Regions from separate parts of the Paenibacillus sp. IHB B 3415 genome, predicted to be linked through region 2. Evidence: predicted binding sites of a transcription regulator. Region 2 holds the regulator's gene; the other holds the start of a gene.
The links. Region 2 encodes CtsR, which represses protease genes until heat stress. Its sites were predicted from a motif close to ATGGTCAATAAAGGTCAAACA; they were not measured.
Positions count from the first base shown of each region.

Region 1: a site for CtsR is predicted at 4,693-4,713, ahead of clpP (ATP-dependent Clp endopeptidase proteolytic subunit ClpP). Genes of this name have one in related genera too.

Region 1 covers NZ_JUEI01000044.1:32,445-43,624, forward strand. The annotation lists gene QW71_RS19715 (HPr family phosphocarrier protein) at 14-283, shown strand; gene QW71_RS19720 (GNAT family N-acetyltransferase) at 357-893, shown strand; gene QW71_RS19725 (SIMPL domain-containing protein) at 988-1,746, shown strand; gene QW71_RS19730 (PdaC/SigV domain-containing protein) at 2,000-3,100, shown strand; gene QW71_RS19735 (GDSL-type esterase/lipase family protein) at 3,284-3,922, shown strand; gene clpP (ATP-dependent Clp endopeptidase proteolytic subunit ClpP) at 4,009-4,605, opposite strand; tRNA gene QW71_RS19745 (tRNA-Arg) at 4,799-4,873, opposite strand; gene QW71_RS19750 (sugar-binding transcriptional regulator) at 5,205-6,257, shown strand; gene gap (type I glyceraldehyde-3-phosphate dehydrogenase) at 6,374-7,384, shown strand; gene pgk (phosphoglycerate kinase) at 7,502-8,683, shown strand; gene tpiA (triose-phosphate isomerase) at 8,715-9,470, shown strand; gene gpmI (2,3-bisphosphoglycerate-independent phosphoglycerate mutase) at 9,473-11,017, shown strand; gene eno (phosphopyruvate hydratase) at 11,076-11,180, shown strand, end outside.
Region 2 covers NZ_JUEI01000024.1:6,325-17,504, forward strand. The annotation lists rRNA gene rrf (5S ribosomal RNA) at 153-269, shown strand; rRNA gene rrf (5S ribosomal RNA) at 1,287-1,403, shown strand; gene eis (enhanced intracellular survival protein Eis) at 1,839-3,011, shown strand; gene QW71_RS13200 (CtsR family transcriptional regulator) at 3,375-3,836, shown strand; gene QW71_RS13205 (UvrB/UvrC motif-containing protein) at 3,867-4,391, shown strand; gene QW71_RS13210 (protein arginine kinase) at 4,421-5,485, shown strand; gene clpC (ATP-dependent protease ATP-binding subunit ClpC) at 5,522-7,999, shown strand; gene radA (DNA repair protein RadA) at 8,222-9,589, shown strand; gene disA (DNA integrity scanning diadenylate cyclase DisA) at 9,603-10,679, shown strand; gene pssA (CDP-diacylglycerol--serine O-phosphatidyltransferase) at 10,745-11,180, shown strand, end outside.

The sequences.
Region 1 (11,180 bases), on a different contig from region 2:
GGGTAAGCGTTTCATGACAAAGCACCCGGTAGTTGTTCGGTTGAAGACGGGGCTCCATGCTCGGCCGGCAGCATTGTTTGTGCAAGAAGCTAATAAGTTTTCGTCGGAGATTTTCGTGGAAAAAGACGATAAAAAAGTTAACGCCAAAAGTATCATGGGCATTATGAGCCTTGCAATCAGTTCCGGTACGGAGATTTATATCAGCGCAGATGGCGCAGATGCGGAACAAGCTGTAACCGCTTTGACAAGTCTTGTCAGTAAGGAAGAACTCGAGAATCAATAAATGGTACAACGTCTTACCGAAAGCCCTTAGGGGCTTTTTTTCATATTATTGATGTATAAGGGGAGATACACAGATGCAAATCCAAGGCAGTGAGGTAACATTAGTGGAGCCTACAGAAGCTCTCAGGGAGCCCTATCTGGCATTTTATGAAGAGTGGAAGGCCAGCGGAGAATCATTCGTTCCCTGGGTAGTCGAGATCGATCCTGCTGACTTTTCCGGTATGCTTCAATCTCTGCGTGAGCATGCCGGCGGTGTGAATATCAAAGACGGATGGGTGAGCAGTTCAACCTTCTGGCTGGTGACAACGGATCAGCGGGTGGTGGGTGCCGTGAACATCAGACACCGGCTGACGGAAACGTTACTCCGTACAGGCGGGCATATCGGCTATGGCGTGGTCCCTTCGGAGCGCAGACAGGGGTATGCCAGTGAACTTCTGAGGCAGGCTCTCCTGAAGGCGGGGGAACTGGGTATAGAGAAGGCACTCGTGGTCTGCGACGCCGTCAATACAGCTTCGGAACGGACGATCCGCAAGAATGGCGGAATAGAGGATAGCGAATATATCGAGGAGGACGGGAATGTCATCCGGCGTTTTTGGATAGAGACGGAATAAATTATCAAATATCGTACATACGGTATGCAACTTTTGCCATGCTGGTCCGTCTAGAGGGTACCAACACTTAAAGAAGCGAAAGGGGATGGCAGGCATGATGAAATTTGGCAAATCAATCGGAGCAGTGCTGCTGGCAGGAAGCTTGATTATAGGAGGAATGGGGCTGAGCGGGGTGCTAAAAGGTCCTGAAAAGGCTTACGCTGCCGACGAGGTGCAGAAGAATATTGTGAGCGTGGTGGGCAAGGGTGAACTTGCGATCAAACCGGATATCGTTTATCTTTCGATTGGGGTAAGTACCACTGCTGATACTGCGCAAGAAGCGCAGAAGGGTACCGCAGCAAAGATTGCGAAGCTGACTGCATTATTCAAGACAACCTGGGGAATTGCCGACAAGGATATTCAGAGTACCCAGTTCTATGTACAGCCTAATTACGTCTATAGCGAAAAGGAAGGCCAGCAGGTTAAAGGCTATAATGCCCAGCATACGCTGAAGATTTCCTACCGTGATCTGACTAAGGTCGGACAATTGCTGGATGCAGCATCTACGGCAGGCGCGAACAATATCGGCAATGCAACCTTTGCGATCGAAGATCCATCAGCCTTTGAAGCACAGGTCATCGAAAAAGCAATGCTGAACGCAGATGTAAAAGCGGCAGCGATTGCTAAAGCGGCGAAACGCGGACTCGGCCAGGTGGTAACGGTCATTCAGAACGACGACGGGAATAACCCGGTTGTCTTCGTTGAACAGAACGCCATGTCCAAAGCAGCGAATGATTCAGCTGCCGGAAGCTCCGTAGAACCCGGAGAAGTTAAAGTAACCACTCAGCTGAGTGTGACTTATGAATTGAAATAAAGTGACCGCGAAGAGGCGCTTGCTCTGCTGTTTATGGCAGGGCGGGCGCCTTTTTTAGAAGAAATTTTCGTTGAAATCTCTCAAATTGTTTAAATAAATGTAATAAGGTTGATAGAAAGACTCTTCAATCCTTAAGAAACTGTAAAGCGCATTGTAACATCCGCCGATCTTCTTATCCCTATAATAGGAAGAGTGAAGCTGAGGGAACACATCACGTAACTATCATCGTACCAGCGGAAGGGGAAGAACAACAATGAATTATACTTCGAAGAAATACGCCCGTAAATGGGGCGCAGGAATGATTGCAGCGGGAATGCTAATCGGTGGAGGTGTACTCCCGGTAGGCATTACCCAGGCTGCTCCAGCGGCTGCTCAGGTGAAGGCTGCCTCCTCCCCGGTCGTGCTGAAGGTAAACGGTAAGATTACAGCGCAGACAGGGCTTTTCCAAGACGGAAAGGTATGGATTCCGGTAACGTTTATGCGCGATGCGCTGGGGATGCCGCTATCTTATGATAAAGCTGAGAAGACGTATACCATCGGTACAGGTACTACACAAACTAAACTGACGGTTACTGAATACTATACTACGATTAAAGTGAACAATTATTTTATCGGCGAATATGAAGTGAAGAATATGGATAATCGCTTCTATATTTCGTTTGACCTGCTCAGCGATTACTTAGGCTACAAGGGTGACTGGAGTGCCGCTACGGGACGGCTCAATGTGATGAAGAAAACGCAAAATGCGGTAACTATAAAGACTGAGAGCTATGTTAAGGACCATAAAGATGCACCGGTAAAGCTGGATTATCCACAGGTCAGCGGTCTTGCAAGTAGCGAGGCTGAGAAGGCAATCAATGATACAATCAAACAGACGATTCAGAAATACGCGGCTTACGCCGAAGATCAAATCTCCCTTAAATCCGAGGACGATCGTCCGTATGAATTCGAAGGCGGTTATGTGGTCACTTATAATCAGGACGGCGTGCTCAGTCTGATCACGAATCAATACGGGTACACCGGCGGCGCACATGGATCGACTATCCGCAATGCCTTTACCTTCTCACTTAAAGACGGCAAACGCCTGCTGCTGGGGGATTTGTTCAAGGCTAATCCTAACTACAAGAAACAGCTGAATGCCAAGGTATCTACTGAAATCAAAGCAAACGGAGGTTATCTGGGAGGATTCACAGGCCTGAATACAGAGAAATACTTCTATCTGAAAGAGGGCAAAGCCGTGCTCTTCTTCCAGCAATATGAGTATACTGCATACGCTACAGGCTTCCCGGAGGTAATCTTCAGCTTCAAAGAGCTGCTTCCCGATGGAGGCAGTCCGTTCGCGGCACTGAAATAACGAATAAGACTCACAGTTCCAGTCAGTTCCGATAGCTTCATCTATCCTGCCCTTGCGTTTCCTCCGGGAGACATAAGGGCAGAATTTTTTTGCAGGCCTATTAAGGCCGCCCTGCCGTTACCACATCCCCCGGGCAGTCATAAGCTAAAGAAAGCAAGCAGCTTATAGCGGGGAGGGAAGGATATGGTCTATCAATATACGGCCATTGGTGATTCATTAACGACAGGATTCGGGGCTCTGCCCGGGAACGGATTTGTTCCCGTCTACCGCCGGATGGCGGAAGGGCGGCTGCAGACTCCGGTGGCTTCAGCGAATCTTGGAGTGAACGGTCTGACAACAGCGGGGCTGGAGCAGCGTCTCAAGACAGATGGCGGCTTTCGTTCTGCGGTTAAGGATGCGGAGATCATCACCGTCTCTATTGGCGGCAATGATCTGATTAAGGCTGCCAAAGCCGCTGCGGGGAGGCCAGGTGAGCTGAATGGATATCTGCAAAAAGCGCTCCGGGAATGCAAACGGAATTTCAGTGATATTATGAGTACTCTGGCACAGCTGAAGGCGGGTACGCGAAGTCCTTACATTATCCGGATTGTAGGTCTCTATAATCCGTATCCTCAGGTGGATGCGGCTACAGATTGGGTGCGGCAGTTCAACCGCTATGCTGCCGGCTACAGCAGTTATGCCGTAGGATTTGCTTCCATTTATCATGAATTTGCCGGAAATGAGCGGGGGCTGCTGTTCCTGGATCATATCCATCCGAACGGCAGAGGCTACCGGGTGATCGCCGGCAAGCTGGATGCCCTGGGATATGGAAACTTGAGGTGAGTCATCAGTATATATGCCAAATAAAGAGGCTGCCGCAGACCTGTAGGTCCGTGGCAGCCTCTTTATTTGTTGGTGAAGTATAGAAATTAAACGCCAGCCGGCAAGGTCTTCTCAATGACTTTATCGACAATGCCATATTCAGCTGCATCGGCAGCACTCATGAAGTAGTCGCGGTCGGTATCCTTCTCGATCTTCTCGATCGGCTGGCCCGTACGTTCGGACAGGATACGGTTCAGCTTCTCGCGCAGCTTGATGATGCGGCGGGCGCGGATTTCGATATCCGAAGCCTGACCCTGGGCACCGCCGAGCGGCTGGTGAATCATAATTTCGCTGTTCGGCAAGGCAAAGCGTTTGCCCTTGGCGCCGGCGTTCAGCAGGAAGGCTCCCATGGAAGCGGCCATCCCTACACAGATGGTGGATACATCCGGTTTAATGTACTGCATTGTATCAAATATAGCCATACCCGCTGTAATGGAACCGCCAGGGCTGTTTACATACAGGTGAATATCCTTATCCGGATCCTCGGCAGCCAGGAAGAGCATTTGTGCGATGATGGAATTGGCTACCACGTCATTAACCTCCGTTCCAAGGAAAATGATGCGGTCCTTCAGCAGGCGGGAATAGATGTCATAAGCGCGCTCACCGCGGTTGCTCTGTTCTACTACCATAGGAATATAACTCACGTGGAAAACCTCCTTGAAATTGGTGCTTCGAATGTGTTCATTTTTTACTGTTACCGTATTAACCACATGATAAACAAATTCAAACAAAAAGTCAAAGAAAGTCAAACTTAGATTCAAAAAAAAGAGCCATCATGCGGCTCTTTGGTTAAATATAATATAAGCATTGCTAAATTATGTACAAAAGTGAAAATAATGGCGCGCCCGCCAAGAATCGAACTTGGATCTCAGGCTTCGGAGGCCTACGTCATATCCATTGGACCACGGGCGCAACAGAAATTATTATAATACACTTATCGAATAAAAGCAACGTGTAAAACCCGTCGTGCAAAAAAATAGTTTTTCCGGCTCCCAGGCAGATGATAGCTTCCCACCTGACAGTCAGGTGCTGGAGGTTTTCAGGCATGCAATTAAGGGCGTGGTTACCTCTCACAGACCGGCAGATGTATAAGATGAAACCGGTCTGAGAATTATAGTCTCGGAACACTTGCACTCCGCGTCAGTTTTGGGTAGAATATGGGTGGGACTTAAAAAGTTAACCCGGGACATTTTGAGACCACGAACAAGGGAAAAGAGAAAGACGAAGTTGCAGGAGTGAAAGCATGCGTAATTTATTGGAAATCCAAAAGCAGCTTCTGCCTGATCTCATGGAAACCCTTAAGAGACGGTATACGATTCTACATCAGATCATGCTGTCCGATATTATTGGGCGCAGAACGCTTGCCGCCTCGCTTGATATGACCGAGCGGGTGCTGCGCGCCGAGACGGATCTTCTGAAATCGCAAGGGCTCATTGAGATCGAGAGCGTCGGCATGCGCATTAGCGAAGCCGGGCGCAGACTGCTTGACCTGCTGGAGCCGATCGCCAAGAGCCTCTTCGGCCTGGATGATCTGGAAGAGAAAATTCGTACTACGTACGGTCTCAGTAAAGTAGTTGTTGTACCTGGCGACTGCGAGACCTCACTGTTCACCAAACGTGAACTGGGGCGTGCAGGTTCGAAGGCACTGCTCAGTGTACTGCGCAGTGACGACACGATTGCCGTCACAGGCGGATCGACCCTGGCCGAAATGGCCGATCAGTTGACCCCGCCGCTATCCCTTTCCTATAAGAACGCCTGGGTAGTTCCGGCGCGCGGAGGACTGGGAGAGAGCATGGAGATCCAAGCCAACACCATTGCTTCGACCATGGCCAAACGGATTGGTGCCAATTACCGTCTGCTGCATGTGCCTGATCTGCTCAGCGGTGATGCCTATCAGTCGCTCGCACTGGACTCCAATATTGGAGAGATTGTGCAGATTATCCGCAGATCGCGTATTATTGTGCATGGAATTGGCGATGCCATTGAAATGACTCACCGCCGCAAGCTGGACCCCGGTACAATCTCAGAGATTCAGGACGAGGGTGCGGTAGCCGAATCGTTCGGATATTATTTCAATGAGAATGGCGAAGTGGTTCATACCATGCTGACCATGGGGCTGCGCCTGGAAGACATTATCCGTACAGAAGTCGTCATCGGTATTGCCGGCGGCAAACGCAAGGCTAAGGCCATTCATGCGATGCTGCGGTTCGGCCAAGAGGATATTCTCGTAACAGACGAGGCGGCTGCTGTCGAAATCGGCAGAGAAATCGACAAACAGTTGCAGCAAGTCCTATAGATTCCATTTTATGGGGCGCGCGCGAAGGTATTATGCATTATACTTAACCTTGTTGTCTTGACGAGCCTCACGGCTTGTCTTGAATAAATAAAACGAAATCTAGGAGGAACTATTCAATGAGTGTGAAAGTTGGTATTAACGGTTTTGGACGTATTGGACGCCTTGCATTCCGCCGTATTCAAAATGTAGAAGGTATCGAAGTGGTAGCAATCAATGACTTGACTGACGCTAAGATGCTTGCTCATTTGCTTAAATATGATACAACTCAAGGTAAATTCCAAGGCGATGTTGAAGTTCACGACGGCTTCTTCAAAGTTAACGGTAAAGATGTTAAGGTTCTGGCGAACCGCAACCCTGAAGAACTTCCTTGGGGAGAGCTTGGCGTTGATATCGTTCTGGAATGCACAGGTTTCTTCACAACTAAAGAAGCAGCTGAAAAGCACCTGAAAGGCGGAGCTAAGAAAGTAGTTATTTCCGCTCCAGCTACAGGCGACATGAAGACTGTTGTTTACAACGTTAACGATGACATCCTTGACGGTAGCGAAACAGTAATCTCCGGCGCATCTTGCACAACGAACTGTCTGGCTCCTATGGCCAAAGTTCTGAACGACAAATTCGGTATCATCGAAGGCTTGATGACTACTATCCATGCTTACACAGGTGACCAGAATACACTTGATGCTCCACACGCTAAAGGTGACTTCAGACGTGCCCGCGCTGCTGCTGAGAACATCATCCCTAACACTACCGGTGCTGCTAAAGCAATCGGCCTGGTAATTCCAGAACTTAAAGGCAAACTTGACGGTGCAGCACAACGTGTGCCTGTAGCTACTGGTTCCCTGACTGAGCTGGTTACTGTTCTGGATAAGAGCGTAACTGTTGAAGAAATCAATGCAGCTATGAAAGAAGCTTCCGATCCAGAAACTTACGGCTACACTGAAGATGAAATCGTATCTTCCGACATCAAGGGTATGACTTTCGGTTCCCTGTTCGATGCTACACAAACTAAAGTTCTGACTGTTGGCGACAAACAACTGGTTAAAACCGTTGCTTGGTATGACAATGAAATGTCCTACACTGCACAGCTCGTTCGTACTTTGGAAAAATTCGCTAAACTTGCTCAATAATACCGATTTTATATAGGCAGTACAATAGAGCGGAAACAATGAAAGTCTGTTTCCGCTCTTTCTAAATGAAATGGATTCGTGAATGAACCAATTTTGGGTGTGGAGGAAATGTTAATCATGAACAAAAAAAGTGTCCGTGATGTAGAAGTAAAAGGCAAACGCGTATTCGTGCGTGTAGATTTCAACGTGCCAGTGGAAGACGGTAAGATCACTGATGATACCCGTATCCGCGAAACCCTTCCAACAATTAAATACCTGATTGAGAACGGTGCAAAGGTCATTCTGGCCAGCCATATGGGCCGTCCTAAAGGTGAATTCGTCGATTCCATGCGGTTGACTTCCGCAGCTGTCCGTCTGTCCGAATTGCTCGGCAAACCGGTAGCCAAAGCTGATGAAGCGATTGGCGAAGCGGTAAAAGCACAAATTGCTGAACTGAACGAAGGCGACGTGCTTGTGCTTGAGAATGTCCGTTTCTATAAAGGTGAAGAAAAGAACGATCCTGAACTGGCTAAGCAGTTCGCTGAACTGGCTGACCTGTTCGTCAATGACGCATTTGGTGCGGCTCACCGTGCCCATGCTTCGACAGAAGGTATCGCTCACTTCCTGCCTGCAGTATCCGGCCTTCTGATGGAGAAGGAACTGTCCGTTCTGGGCAAAGCCCTGTCCAATCCTGAACGTCCTTTCACTGCGATCATCGGCGGATCCAAAGTTAAAGACAAAATTGACGTGATCGACAACCTGCTGACTCTGGCTGACAACGTATTGATTGGCGGCGGCCTTTCTTACACCTTCACCAAAGCACAAGGTTACGAAATCGGAAATTCTTTGGTAGACAACGACAAAATCGAAGCGGCGCTTGGATTTATCGAGAAAGCCAAAGCACTGGGCAAAAACTTTGTGCTTCCGGTTGACGTAGTTATCGCTGACAAGTTCGGCGCAGATGCCAACACCAAAATTGTAGATGTGACTGAAATTCCTGCTGGCTGGGAAGGTCTGGACATCGGTCCAAAAACCCGTGAAATTTACGCCGATATCATCAAAAACTCCAAGCTGGTTGTTTGGAACGGACCTATGGGCGTATTTGAAATTGATATCTTCGCTGAAGGTACAATTGCCGTAGCCCAGGCTTGCGCAACTACCGAAGGTTACACTGTTATCGGTGGTGGTGATTCCGCAGCAGCTGCTGAGAAATTCCACCTCGCAGACCAAATGGATCATATCTCCACTGGCGGCGGCGCATCACTCGAGTTCATGGAAGGTAAGGCACTTCCAGGCGTAGAAGCACTGAACGACAAGTAAGACGTAGAGTAGAAGGAGGCAATCCATTACTATGAGTAGAACACCTATCATTGCCGGCAACTGGAAAATGTTCAAAACTGTTCCGGAAGCCGAAGGCTTCATCGCTGAAATCAAAGGCCAGGCGGAAGTTGAAGGCGTAGAGACTGTAATCTGCGCACCTTTCACTAACCTGCCTGCACTTGTTGCAGCGGTACAAGGCACCAGCATCAAAATTGGTGCTCAGAACCTTCACTTCGAAGATAACGGTGCTTACACAGGCGAGATCAGCGGTGTAATGCTGAAGGATCTCGGCGTGGAATACGTTATTATCGGCCACTCCGAACGCCGTGCATACTTCGGTGAGACGGACGAAATCGTCAACAAAAAAATGCATGCGGCATTCCGCCATGGCATTACTCCAATTGTCTGTGTAGGCGAAAAGCTCGAAGAGCGCGAAGCGGACCAGACTAAAGATGTATGCAAAGTGCAGACTGAAGCGGCATTTGCCGGCCTTAGCGCGGAACAGGCAGCAAGCGTAGTTATCGCTTATGAGCCTATCTGGGCTATTGGTACAGGTAAATCCTCTACTTCCCAGGATGCTAATGAAGTTATTGCTTACATCCGTACCCTTGTAAAAGGCTTGTACGATGAAGCAACTGCTGAAGCTGTCCGTATCCAATACGGCGGCAGCGTGAAGCCTGAGAATGTAACGGAGTACATGAGTCAAAGCGACATCGACGGCGCTCTAGTCGGCGGTGCCAGCCTGCAGCCTGCTTCCTTCGTTTCACTCGTTGAGGGGGCGAAATAAGAATGTCAGCACCAAAACCTGTAGCTCTAATCATCATGGACGGGTTCGGTTTGCGTAACACGGAAGAAGGCAACGCAGTTGCCCAAGCCAACAAACCGAACTACGACCGTTACCTGAAACAATATCCGAACACTACACTTACCGCTTGCGGCGAAGCTGTAGGTCTGCCGGAAGGACAAATGGGTAACTCTGAAGTAGGGCACCTTAACATCGGCGCAGGCCGGATCGTATACCAGGATCTGACCCGCATCGATAAGTCTATCCGTGATGGCGAATTCTTCGAGAACGAAACGCTGGTTGCTGCGGTGAGAAGCGCCAAAACAACCGGCAAAAAACTTCACCTCTATGCACTTGTCTCCGATGGCGGCGTGCACAGTCACATCAACCACCTGTTCGCCATGCTCGATCTGGCCAAAAAAGAAGATTTGCATGAAGTTTATATTCATGCCTTCATGGATGGCCGCGACGTACCACCCGACAGTGGACAGAAGTTCATTCAGGACCTGGTAGCCAAGATCGAAGAGGTTGGCGTAGGTACGATTGCTACGGTATCCGGACGTTATTATGCCATGGACCGTGACAAACGCTGGGAACGTGTAGAGAAAGCTTATCGTGCAATGGTGTATGGCGAAGGCCCTAAATATACCGATGCACTTCAGGCAATCACTGGATCTTACCAGAATTCTGTGTATGATGAATTTGTAGAGCCAAGTGTGATTGTAGATAGCCTGAATAACCCGGTTGCGACAGTGGAGAGCGGCGATTCTGTCATTTTCCTTAACTTCCGTCCTGACCGTGCCATTCAGCTGTCGCAAGTATTCACGAACTCTGACTTCCGCGGCTTCGACCGTGGCCCTAAGTTCCCTGAAGGTCTGCACTTCGTATGTCTGACAACCTTCAGCGAGACGGTTCAAGGCTTCGTGGCTTACTCCCCGAAGAACCTGGACAACACGCTCGGTGAAGTGCTGGTTCAGCAGAACAAGAAGCAGCTGCGTATCGCGGAAACTGAGAAGTATCCGCATGTTACCTTCTTCTTCAGCGGCGGACGTGATGAGGAGCTTCCCGGCGAAACACGCATCCTGATCAACTCACCGAAAGTGGCAACCTATGATCTGCAGCCTGAGATGAGCGCATACGAAGTGGCGGCGGCCTGCGTAGCGGAGATCGAAGCAGACAGACAAGATGCCATTATCCTGAACTTTGCTAACCCTGATATGGTTGGACACTCCGGCATGCTGGAGCCTACTATTAAGGCAGTTGAAGTAACGGACGAATGCGTAGGTAAAGTTGTGGATGCAGTAGTTGCCAAAGGCGGCGTTGCAATCATCATTGCCGATCACGGCAATGCGGATATGGTATTCGATGAGAACGGCCGTCCGTTCACAGCCCATACTACCAACCCTGTTCCTTTCATCGTTACGACTGAAGATGTAGTACTGCGCGAATCCGGTATTCTCGCAGACGTAGCACCGACAATCTTAGATCTGATGGGACTTCCGCAGCCTGCGGAAATGACCGGACAATCCATGATTGCCAGCCGCAAATAGGTATACCCTAAGTTACATTGTTACACTAAAACCAAAGTTAAAAGGAGATTAAACTTACATGACTATTATTTCTGATGTGTATGCTCGCGAAGTCCTTGACTCCCGTGGTAACCCTACTGTAGAGGTTGACGTTTATCTTGAATCCGGTGCTAAAGGCCGCGCT
Region 2 (11,180 bases):
TCGAGGGCTTATCCAAATTTCTTAGAGCGCAGATTCGTTTCGGATTCAGTTTTCAGGCGATCAAGCCTGATACACCTTAAGCTGCATGTCCTTTCTGGGGACTGATCTTTTCTCGCAGCGATTTCGAGAAGCGGAAGCTTCGAAAAATCATGTTTGGTGGCGATAGCGGAGGGGTTCCACGCGTACCCATCCCGAACACGACCGTTAAGCCCTCCAGCGCCGATGGTACTTGGACCGAAGGGTCCTGGGAGAGTAGGACGCCGCCAAGCACATGAAGCCATTGTTGAGCAATCGACAGTGGCTTTTTTGGTTTGTGCAGGGTTGTGGAAAAGCTGTGGATAAATTTCAGTAACTACTGAAAACTTACGCACATGTGGATACAATTTCAGGAAGAAGTCTTTTCCCTGATAATGTGGACTGAAACGCATATTCAGGCGAATGAGTCAAGAGAAAACCTAAGTAATCCACTGTTTTTGTGGATAAAAAGTGAATTTTGTGGATAGATAAATATGAATCGTGGATAACTAATTTTTGCCGGGAAGAAACTCTTTCCGGTTTTTTGTTTTACTGTACAAAACCTGTGGATAACTTTTGTTCACGGGCTATTTTTGTACCTCATTAGCTTCTGGACAATTTGAGAGTGCAAAGGCATAAGGGAGCTTGACTGCGAGACCTACAAGTCGAGCAGGGACGAAAGTCGGACTTAGTGATCCGGTGGTACCGCATGGAAGGGCCATCGCTCAACGGATAAAAGCTACCCTGGGGATAACAGGCTTATCTCCCCCAAGAGTCCACATCGACGGGGAGGTTTGGCACCTCGATGTCGGCTCATCGCATCCTGGGGCTGAAGTAGGTCCCAAGGGTTGGGCTGTTCGCCCATTAAAGCGGTACGCGAGCTGGGTTCAGAACGTCGTGAGACAGTTCGGTCCCTATCTGTCGTGGGCGCAGGAAATTTGAGAGGAGCTGTCCTTAGTACGAGAGGACCGGGATGGACGTACCGCTGGTGCATCAGTTGTTCCGCCAGGAGCATGGCTGAGTAGCTACGTACGGACGGGATAAGCGCTGAAAGCATCTAAGCGTGAAGCCCCCCTCAAGATGAGATTTCCCAATTAGTAAGACCCCTTGAAGACGACGAGGTAGATAGGTTGGAGGTGGAAGTGCAGCAATGCATGGAGCTGACCAATACTAATCGGTCGAGGGCTTATCCAAATTTCGAACAACGCAGATTCGTTTCGGATTCAGTTTTCAGGAATCAATTCCTGAAGCATTTACGCTGTAAATGCCCGTTTGGTGGCGATAGCGGAGGGGTTCCACGCGTACCCATCCCGAACACGACCGTTAAGCCCTCCAGCGCCGATGGTACTTGGACCGAAGGGTCCTGGGAGAGTAGGACGCCGCCAAGCACATGAAGCCATTGTTGAGCAATCGACAGTGGCTTTTTTGGTTTGTGCAGGGTTGTGGAAAAGCTGTGGATAAATTTCAGTAACTACTGAAAACTTACGCACATGTGGATACAATTTCAGGAAGAAGTCTTTTCCCTGATAATGTGGACTGAAACGCATATTCAGGCGAATGAGTCAAGAGAAAACCTAAGTAATCCACTGTTTTTGTGGATAAAAAGTGAATTTTGTGGATAGATAAATATGAATCGTGGATAACTAATTTTTGCCGGGAAGAAACTCTTTCCGGTTTTTTGTTTTACTGTACAAAACCTGTGGATAACTTTTGTTCACGGGCTATTTTTGTACCTCATTAGCTTCTGGACAATTTGCTTGATATACTCAATCTGAGCAACCATTGGACTCTATCTCTATAAATTCATTAACGGGGTGAGCAGCATGGAAATAAGGCAATTGCATGCAGATGATTTTGAAGAAGGCTTAGGCTTGTCTGAATATGCTTTTCAGTACAAGGTGTCCGGAGAAGACAGGGAACGCGCCAGAGAGAAGTTCAAGCCGGAACAAATATGGGGAGTATTCGAAGGACCAAGTTTAAGTGCCAAGCTGGTACTTCTTCCGCTTCAGGCATACATACAGGGCAAGCCCGTATCTATGGGCGGAATTGCGGGTGTAGCCACGTGGCCGGAGAACCGCAGGCAGGGATATGTGGCCAAGCTGCTGACCCATGCGCTGCAAACAATGAACGAGGCGGGTCAAACGCTGTCTTTTCTGCACCCGTTTTTAATCCCCTTTTACCGGAAATTCGGCTGGGAGATCTATTGTGAATATAAGAAATACAACATACCTGTGAATAAATTTCCGCGGAAGGCTGAAATACAGGGTTCTGTGAAACGCGGTGCGGCTAATGTTGAAATATTACAGCAGCTGTACAACTCATTTGCAAGCCGTTATAATGGCACGCTCCTGCGTGATGAGGACTGGTGGAGAGACAGTGTACTCGATGAGGATACACATCAGTGTGTGTTTTATTCGGAGCAGGGTGAACCGGAAGGGTATGTGCTGTATAAAATAGTGAACAAAGAACTGGTCATTGATGAATTTGTCTATCTGAATGAGAAGGCCCGCCAAGGGCTGTGGACTTTTCTGGCCAACCATGACTCGATGATCACCGGAGCTTCATTGAAGCTGGTTCCCTCTGATGACATCCTGCCGTATTTGCTTCCCGACCCGCGGATTGCCCAGGAGAATTATCCGTACTTCATGGCACGCATTGTCAACGCCAAAGCCTTTATAGAGAATTTGTCTTTCCATGCGCTGAGCGGTATCCGGGAACGGCTGCTTTATATTGAAGATGAGCATGCCCCCTGGAATAACGGCCTGTGGCGTTGGATAGTAGCTGAACATGGGGAGGTATCATTTACTCAGATCCAAGGAGACAGATCAAACGCTGATCTTATATGCAGTATTGGTACACTTACCGCGCTGTTGATGGGATATAGACGTCCAGTTGAAATGGCCCGGTATGGACAGTTATCCGGTACACATGAAGCTGTAGATTGGCTGGAGAAGCTGATCCCGCAGGCGCAAACGGCTTTATTTGATTTTTTCTGACAAACCTGAAGGCTCTTCTGCTTACCGTAGAAGCAGGGGAGCCTAATATACATATCCCCTTGCAATGGGATCCGTGAAGCTATTCGGAATACAATGCGGCTAAAAAGTAAAAAATAAGAGCAACCACTTGGAATTCAGTGAGAATATGTTATAATATGAAAAAAGTCAAAGAAAGTCAAAGTCAACGCAAGCTCGACAGCAGTGTTCTTAGGATTGTAACAGTTGGTGGTCTGGCTAAGTACGAAGGCTGTTGCAGCCGATTCGCACTTCGGTCCCCGGGTTAAATTCTTTAGAGCTATGTATGGACGGCGGACGTTGACACAGCACAAGCTTAACCAAGGCTTACACACTGGAGGATGAGTGATGCGTAATATCTCCGATATTATTGAACAATATCTGAAGAATATTTTGCATGAAAGTCCCGAAGGTACGGTGGAAATTCAGCGCAATGATCTGGCGGACCAGTTCTCTTGTGTGCCGTCGCAGATCAATTACGTCATCAGTACACGCTTTACTTTGGAAAAGGGATATGTAGTGGAGAGCAAACGCGGCGGTGGAGGTTATATCCGGATTCAGCGCTTCGAGCTGCCTCAGAATGTGGCACTGTATGCACATCTGAACTCCACAATAGGGAATGATATTGACCAGAATTCCGCCGAAGGACTGATTTATCAGCTGGAGGAGGCCCGTTTTCTCTCCAAGCGTGAAGCGTGTCTTATGCGGTCTGCTGTTTCCAGGGAATGCCTGACGGTTAATCTGCCGTACCGGGATGAGATTCGTGCCAAGCTAATGAAGGCCATGCTAATCTCTTTGTTAGGTAAATAATTGTCAAAATGTGAGGGAGGGACACCGCTCATGCTATGCCAGGAATGCGGGGTCAAACCGGCTACACTCCACTTCACGAAGATCGTGAACGGAGAGAAGACAGAATTTCATATTTGTGAAAGCTGTGCGCGGGAAAAGGGGGAGCTCATCCCCGGTACTGCCGGAGGATTCTCCATACACAGCTTGCTTTCCGGGCTGCTTGATCTGGAGAGCGCAGGCAAGGGCAAGTCAGAGGCCGCACAGACTGTGCAGGGGCTGCAGTGTGAGAACTGCGGTATGACCTATTCACAGTTCAGCAAGCTTGGACGGTTCGGCTGCAGCTCCTGCTACAAATATTTTGACAGCACGCTGGACCCGCTCTTCAGACGGGTACACGGAAGTACGGCCCATGTGGGCAAGCTTCCCAAACGGGCGGGTGCACAGATCATGTGTAAACGCCAAATTGATGAGCTGAAGCAGGAATTACAGCAGAGCATTATGCAGGAGGAGTTTGAAACTGCAGCTGAGCTGAGGGACAGAATCCGCAAACTTGAAAAAGAAATGCCACAAGAGTAAAGTCTTTGATATATAGGAGGGGATTCCACATGTCAAGTCTCCGGTTTACCGAACAAGCACTTAGTGACTGGATGCGCTGCGGCGGGAGTCATTCCGAGATTGTTATCAGCAGCCGCATGCGTATCGCCCGTAATCTGGAGCACCTTCCTTTCCCGCTATTGGCGTCTGCGCAGCAGTCGGAAGAGGTGCTGGAGCAGCTTGCTCCTGTATTTCAGGGAGAAGCCTCCGCGGATTTCGGCAACTTTCAGCTGCTGAGACTGGATGAGCTCGATGAGCTGGATAAAAAAGTACTGGTGGAGAAGCATCTGATCAGTCCTAATCTGGCTGATGATTCCAAAGGCGGAGCAGTCATTCTTAATGAGGACGAGTCAGTCAGCATTATGATCAACGAGGAGGATCATCTCCGCATTCAATGCCTGTTTCCGGGTCTGCAGGTGAGAGAAGCCTGGGTAAGGGCAACAGCCATCGATGATATCTTTGAGGCTGCTGTCAATTACGCTTTTGATGACCGCAGAGGATACCTGACCAGTTGTCCCACCAATGTGGGAACCGGGCTCAGAGCCTCGGTAATGGTTCATCTGCCGGCATTGGTTATGACCCATCAGATTAACCGAATTCTATCCGCTGTTAATCAGGTCGGTCTTACCGTTAGAGGAATTTATGGTGAAGGCAGCGAAGCAGTAGGGAATATCTTTCAGATTTCCAACCAGATTACGCTTGGTCAGACCGAGAATGAGATTATTGAGAATCTCCACAGCGTAGTCACCCAGATTATAGAGCATGAGCGGAACGCGCGTGAACGCCTGCTTGTGGATTCCGCCCTGCGGATTACCGATCGCATCAAACGTTCATACGGGATTCTAGCCTACGCGGCTGTGATGGAGCTTAAAGAGTCAGCACAGCGGCTCTCCGATCTGAGGCTTGGTGTAGATTTGGGGATACTGGAAGGGCCTTCGATTTCAGTGCTTAATGAGCTGAATGTCAAGACTCAGCCGGGTTTTCTGCAAAAGCTGTTCGGCGACGAGCTTTCGTCCACCGAACGCGATATGTACCGGGCGAAGCTGCTCCGGGAAACACTGGGATCACAACATTAATTATAGATATATATTATCCGTGGAGGTGCAGGAGATATGATGTTTGGAAGATTTACAGAACGCGCACAAAAGGTGCTGGCGCTGGCGCAGGAAGAAGCCGTACGTTTGGGACACAACAACATTGGGACAGAACATATTTTGCTCGGACTGATTCGTGAAGGTGACGGCATAGCCGCCAAGGCACTGATCGGACTCGGTCTGGGTCTTGAGAAGATTCAGGATGAAGTGGAAACGCTGATTGGCAGAGGTCAGGAACAACCGACCAACATCGCTTATACTCCTCGTGCCAAAAAAGTTATCGAGCTGTCTATGGACGAAGCCCGCAAGCTGGGACATACGTACGTGGGCACAGAACATATCCTGCTCGGACTCATCCGGGAAGGAGAGGGCGTAGCTGCCCGTGTGCTGAACAATCTCGGTATCAGCCTGAATAAGGCCCGTCAGCAGGTGCTGCAGCTTCTGGGCAGCAGTGAAGCCACTTCAAGCCATAGCGGTGCTCCGGTTAATGTCAGCACACCAACGCTGGATGGTCTGGCCCGTGACTTGACTGCCTATGCCAAGGACGGCAACCTCGACCCTGTTATCGGCCGCAGCAAGGAAATTGAACGTGTTATTCAGGTGCTCAGCCGCCGTACCAAGAACAATCCGGTGCTGATCGGTGAGCCAGGGGTTGGTAAAACAGCAATTGCTGAAGGCCTGGCCCAAAAGATCATCAATAATGAAATTCCGGAAACCTTGCGCGACAAACGCGTAATGACCCTGGATATGGGTTCTGTAGTTGCCGGTACGAAATACCGCGGTGAGTTCGAAGACCGCCTCAAAAAAATCATGGATGAGATTCGCCAGGCAGGCAATATCGTGCTCTTCATCGATGAGCTGCATACCCTGATCGGAGCCGGTGGTGCGGAAGGTGCAATTGATGCCTCCAACATCCTGAAGCCCGCTCTGGCCCGTGGTGAACTGCAGTGCATCGGTGCCACAACGCTTGACGAATACCGCAAATACATTGAGAAAGACGCAGCGCTCGAACGCCGCTTCCAGCCGATTACGGTGGATCAGCCTTCTCCTGCAGAAGCTGTACAGATCTTATTCGGTCTTCGGGACCGTTATGAAGCCCATCACCGGGTGAAGATTACGGATGAAGCTATTGTGGAAGCTGTGAAGCTGTCCGACCGCTATATCCCTGACCGGTTCCTGCCGGACAAAGCGATTGACCTGATAGATGAAGCAGGCTCCAAGGTAAGACTTAACTCTTACACCATCCCGCCGAATCTGAAGGAACTCGAAATGCGTCTGGATGATATCCGCAAGGAGAAGGATTCCGCTGTACAAAGCCAGGAATTCGAGAAGGCTGCAGCGCTGCGCGATACCGAGCAGAAGATCCGTGAAGAGCTCGATACCACGAAGAACCAGTGGAAAGAGAAGCAGGGCCGTACGGACTCCCAGGTTACGCCTGAGGATATCGCACAGGTGGTTGCCAGCTGGACCGGCATTCCGGTCAGCAAGCTGAAGGAAGAGGAGACCGACCGTCTGCTCAATATGGAATCAATACTGCATGAACGGGTAATCGGCCAGGATGAAGCCGTTAAGGCTGTCAGCCGGGCACTCCGCCGGGCGCGTGCGGGTCTGAAGGATCCGAAACGACCAATGGGCTCCTTCATCTTCCTCGGTCCAACCGGGGTCGGTAAAACTGAGCTGGCACGGGCACTTGCCGAAGCCATGTTTGGTGACGAGAATGCGGTAATCCGCATCGATATGTCGGAGTACATGGAGAAGCACTCTACCTCCCGTCTGGTCGGAGCGCCTCCAGGCTATGTAGGATATGAAGAAGGCGGACAGCTGACTGAGAAGGTGCGCCGCAAACCGTATTCCGTTGTCCTGCTGGATGAGATTGAGAAGGCTCACCCAGAAGTATTCAATATTCTGCTGCAGGTACTGGAAGACGGCCGTCTGACCGACTCCAAAGGCCGTGTAGTCGATTTCCGCAATACCTTAATTATCCTGACCTCTAACGTAGGCGCACAAGCGATCCGCAAGAATTCGACTCTGGGCTTCACCGCGGTACAGGATGCCGGTGCCGATTACGGCAATATGAAGGGCAAGGTAATGGAAGAGCTGAAGAAGAGCTTCCGCCCTGAGTTCCTGAACCGGATCGACGAGATTATTGTCTTCCACTCTCTGGATGAGAAGCATATCGCCGAGATCGTTACCCTGATGTCCGAGGAGCTGCGCAAGCGTCTGCGTGAATATGATGTAGACTTCCTGCTTACCGACGGCGCCAAGGCGTTCCTGGCCAAAGAGGGCTATGACCCGGCCTTCGGTGCCCGCCCGCTCCGCCGGGCGATTCAGAAGCACATCGAAGACCGCCTTTCCGAAGAGCTGCTTAAGGGCAACATCAAGAAAGGTGATTCCCTCAACATTGATGAGGTGAACGGTGAGCTTGTGGTAACCAAAGTGGAAGTGCCGGCCGAGCTCTCCCTGGAGAAGGAAGAGAAGGAAGTCGAAACTGAATAATTTTCCAGCAATATGAAACAAAGCTCCCGCTCCTCCGTATAGAGGGGCGGGAGCTTTTATATGTCCGGAGTGATTAATTCTGCCCTGAATCAGGCAGGTTAAGGAGGACGCAAACGAAAAGTAGATCTTAAGTGACCTTTCGTTCAGTGTGCAGAAATGGTAAACTTTGATTAAGAGAAAATTATCCGCAATTTTAGCAAGTTCGGACTGTAAGGAGCGCACATGGCCAAACCAAAAACAAAATTTTTCTGCACCGAATGTGGTTACGAATCACCGAAATGGTTCGGGAAATGCCCGGGCTGCCAGGAATGGAACTCAATGGTGGAAGAAACGGAAAGCGTAGTCAAAACACAAGGCATGAATGCACCTATTTTTCAGAGTAAAGAAAAGGCGCAATCGATCATAAATATAGAAAGTGACAAAGAGCCGCGTATCCTGACAGGCATCGGAGAGCTTAACCGTGTGCTTGGCGGCGGTATCGTACCCGGCTCGCTGGTACTGGTCGGTGGCGACCCCGGAATCGGGAAGTCCACATTGCTGCTGCAGACATCGCACGCCCTTACAACCCAGGGGCTCCGCGTTCTGTATATCTCCGGGGAAGAATCAGTGCGCCAGACCAAGCTTCGGGCTGACCGCCTCGGGGCGTTGTCGGCGGAACTGTATGTTCTGTGTGAGACGAACATGGAGAGCATTGAAGAAGCAATCGAGCAGATTAAGCCGCAGTTTCTGGTCATCGACTCGATTCAGACGGTATTTATGCCTGAAGTGACTAGTGCACCAGGTAGTGTAACTCAGGTGCGGGAATGTACGACAAGATTTATGCGGATTGCCAAAATCCGTGGAATCGCAACGGTACTTGTAGGACATGTAACGAAAGAAGGCGCAATTGCCGGTCCACGGATGCTGGAGCATATGGTGGACTGTGTGCTCTATTTCGAAGGAGAACGTCATCATACGTACCGGTTGCTGCGGGCGGTGAAGAACCGCTTTGGCTCAACCAATGAAATCGGTATTTTCGAGATGGGTGAGGTTGGGCTTACCGAGGTGGAGAACCCTTCCGAGCTGTTCCTTTCTGAGCGGCCGCTCGGAGTAGCCGGTTCCGCGGTTGTAGCCAGCATGGAAGGCACAAGACCAGTGCTTGTCGAATTACAGGCGCTGGTTGCAGCAACCCATTTCCCTTCGCCCCGCAGAATGTGCACAGGTATGGATCATCAGAGAATGGCGCTGATCATTGCTGTCCTGGAGAAACGGATGGGCATGTTCCTGCAGAATCAGGATGCTTACCTCAATGTTGCCGGAGGTGTTAAGCTGGATGAGCCGGCGGTGGATCTGGCTGTCGCCATCAGTATTGCTTCCAGCTTCCGGGATATTCCGACCAAGCCGTATGATGTGTTTTTTGGGGAGGTAGGACTTACCGGCGAGGTGAGAGGGGTGTCACGCGCAGAGATGCGGGTGAAGGAGGCCGCTAAGCTCGGCTTCCGGCGGGTAATTATGCCTGAGAAAAGCATGAAAGGCTGGAAGCATCCGCAGGATATCCAGATTATAGGCGTCAGCACCGTAGCAGATGCACTAGCGGTCGCGTTAGATTAGGGGGCACAGGGACATGAAAGAATACAATCCATTAGATAATATGAATGATCTGCTTAGAATGGCCGCACCCGGAACACCTTTCCGGGAGGGGCTGGAGAATGTGCTGCGCGCGAAGACCGGGGCACTTATTGTTGTCGGATACAGTCCGGAAGTGATGGAAGTTGTCGATGGCGGATTCTCCATTAACTGCGATTTTTCACCCAATTATTTATACGAGCTGGCCAAAATGGACGGAGCGATCATTCTGAGTGAGGATCTGAAGCGGATTCTGTATGCCAACACCCAGCTGATCCCCGATTCCTCCATTTCATCCATTGAGACAGGTATCCGTCACCGGACCGCTGAACGGGTGGCTAAACAGACCGGCAAACTGGTTGTTTCCATTTCCCAGCGGCGGAATATAATCACCCTGTATCAGGGCTCTATCCGCTATGCGCTGAAGGAGATAGGAGCGATTCTGGCCAAAGCCAATCAGGCGATTCAGACCTTAGAGAAGTACAAAGCCGTGCTGACACAGGGGTTGACTAACCTTTCTGCTGCCGAATATGAGGGGCTTGTGACGGTTGCTGAGGTAGTCGGCGTGATCCAGCGGGTAGAAATGGTATTGCGGATCAAAATGGAAATTAAGCGATATATTAACGAACTCGGCAATGAAGGCCGGCTGATCAGCATGCAGATGGAAGAACTGGTCGGAAATACAGAGGAAGAAGCCTGGCTTCTGTACAGAGACTATGCAAGAGAGGAGCAGGAGGACAAAATCCGCGAAATTATCGCCGGGCTGAAGCGAAGCAGTGACGATGAACTGATGGATGACAACCATATTGCCCGCTTGCTGGGCTATTCCTCCACGGCTATTGCATCCGAGGAAGCCGTAACTCCGCGCGGTTACCGTCTGCTCAACAAAATTCCGCGGCTGCCGAATGTGATCATCCACAATCTGGTGGAACGCTTTGAAATGCTGCCTAATCTGATGACGGCGAGCATTGCTGAACTTGATGAGGTAGACGGCATTGGCGAGGTCCGCGCACGTAATATTCAGGACGGACTGAAGCGGCTCCAGAAACAAGTTCTTATTGACAGGCAAATGTAAATAACATACAATCACGTAATATTGGGAACCCATGAAGTTCAAAGTAGGAAAATTGAGGTGAAGAAATGATACAAAAATCAATTCCGAGTCTTTTTACCATCGGTAATCTGATGCTTGGAATGTTTGGTATCATGATGGCGTTTGACGGTAAGCTGAGCATGGCCGCTATCATGGTGATTATCGCTATGCTGCTCGACGGGCTCGATGGCCGTGTTGCGCGCGCGCTGAAGTGTGAGAGTGAGTTCGGCAAGGAGCTGGATTCCTTATCCGATGTAGTATCTTTCGGTGTGGCGCCAGCGCTGATCATGTATCTCACAAGCCTGCAGGATTTGAACTCTGCACTAGGATGGACTATTACAGCGATTTTCCCGGTGTTTGGAGCTTTGCGTCTGGCCCGGTTTAATGTCCGCCCGGGGATTCCGGGATATTTTGTAGGATTGCCGATTCCTGCTGCAGGTGGCGTTCTGGCCACGCTGGCACTTTTTCATAAAGATGTATCTG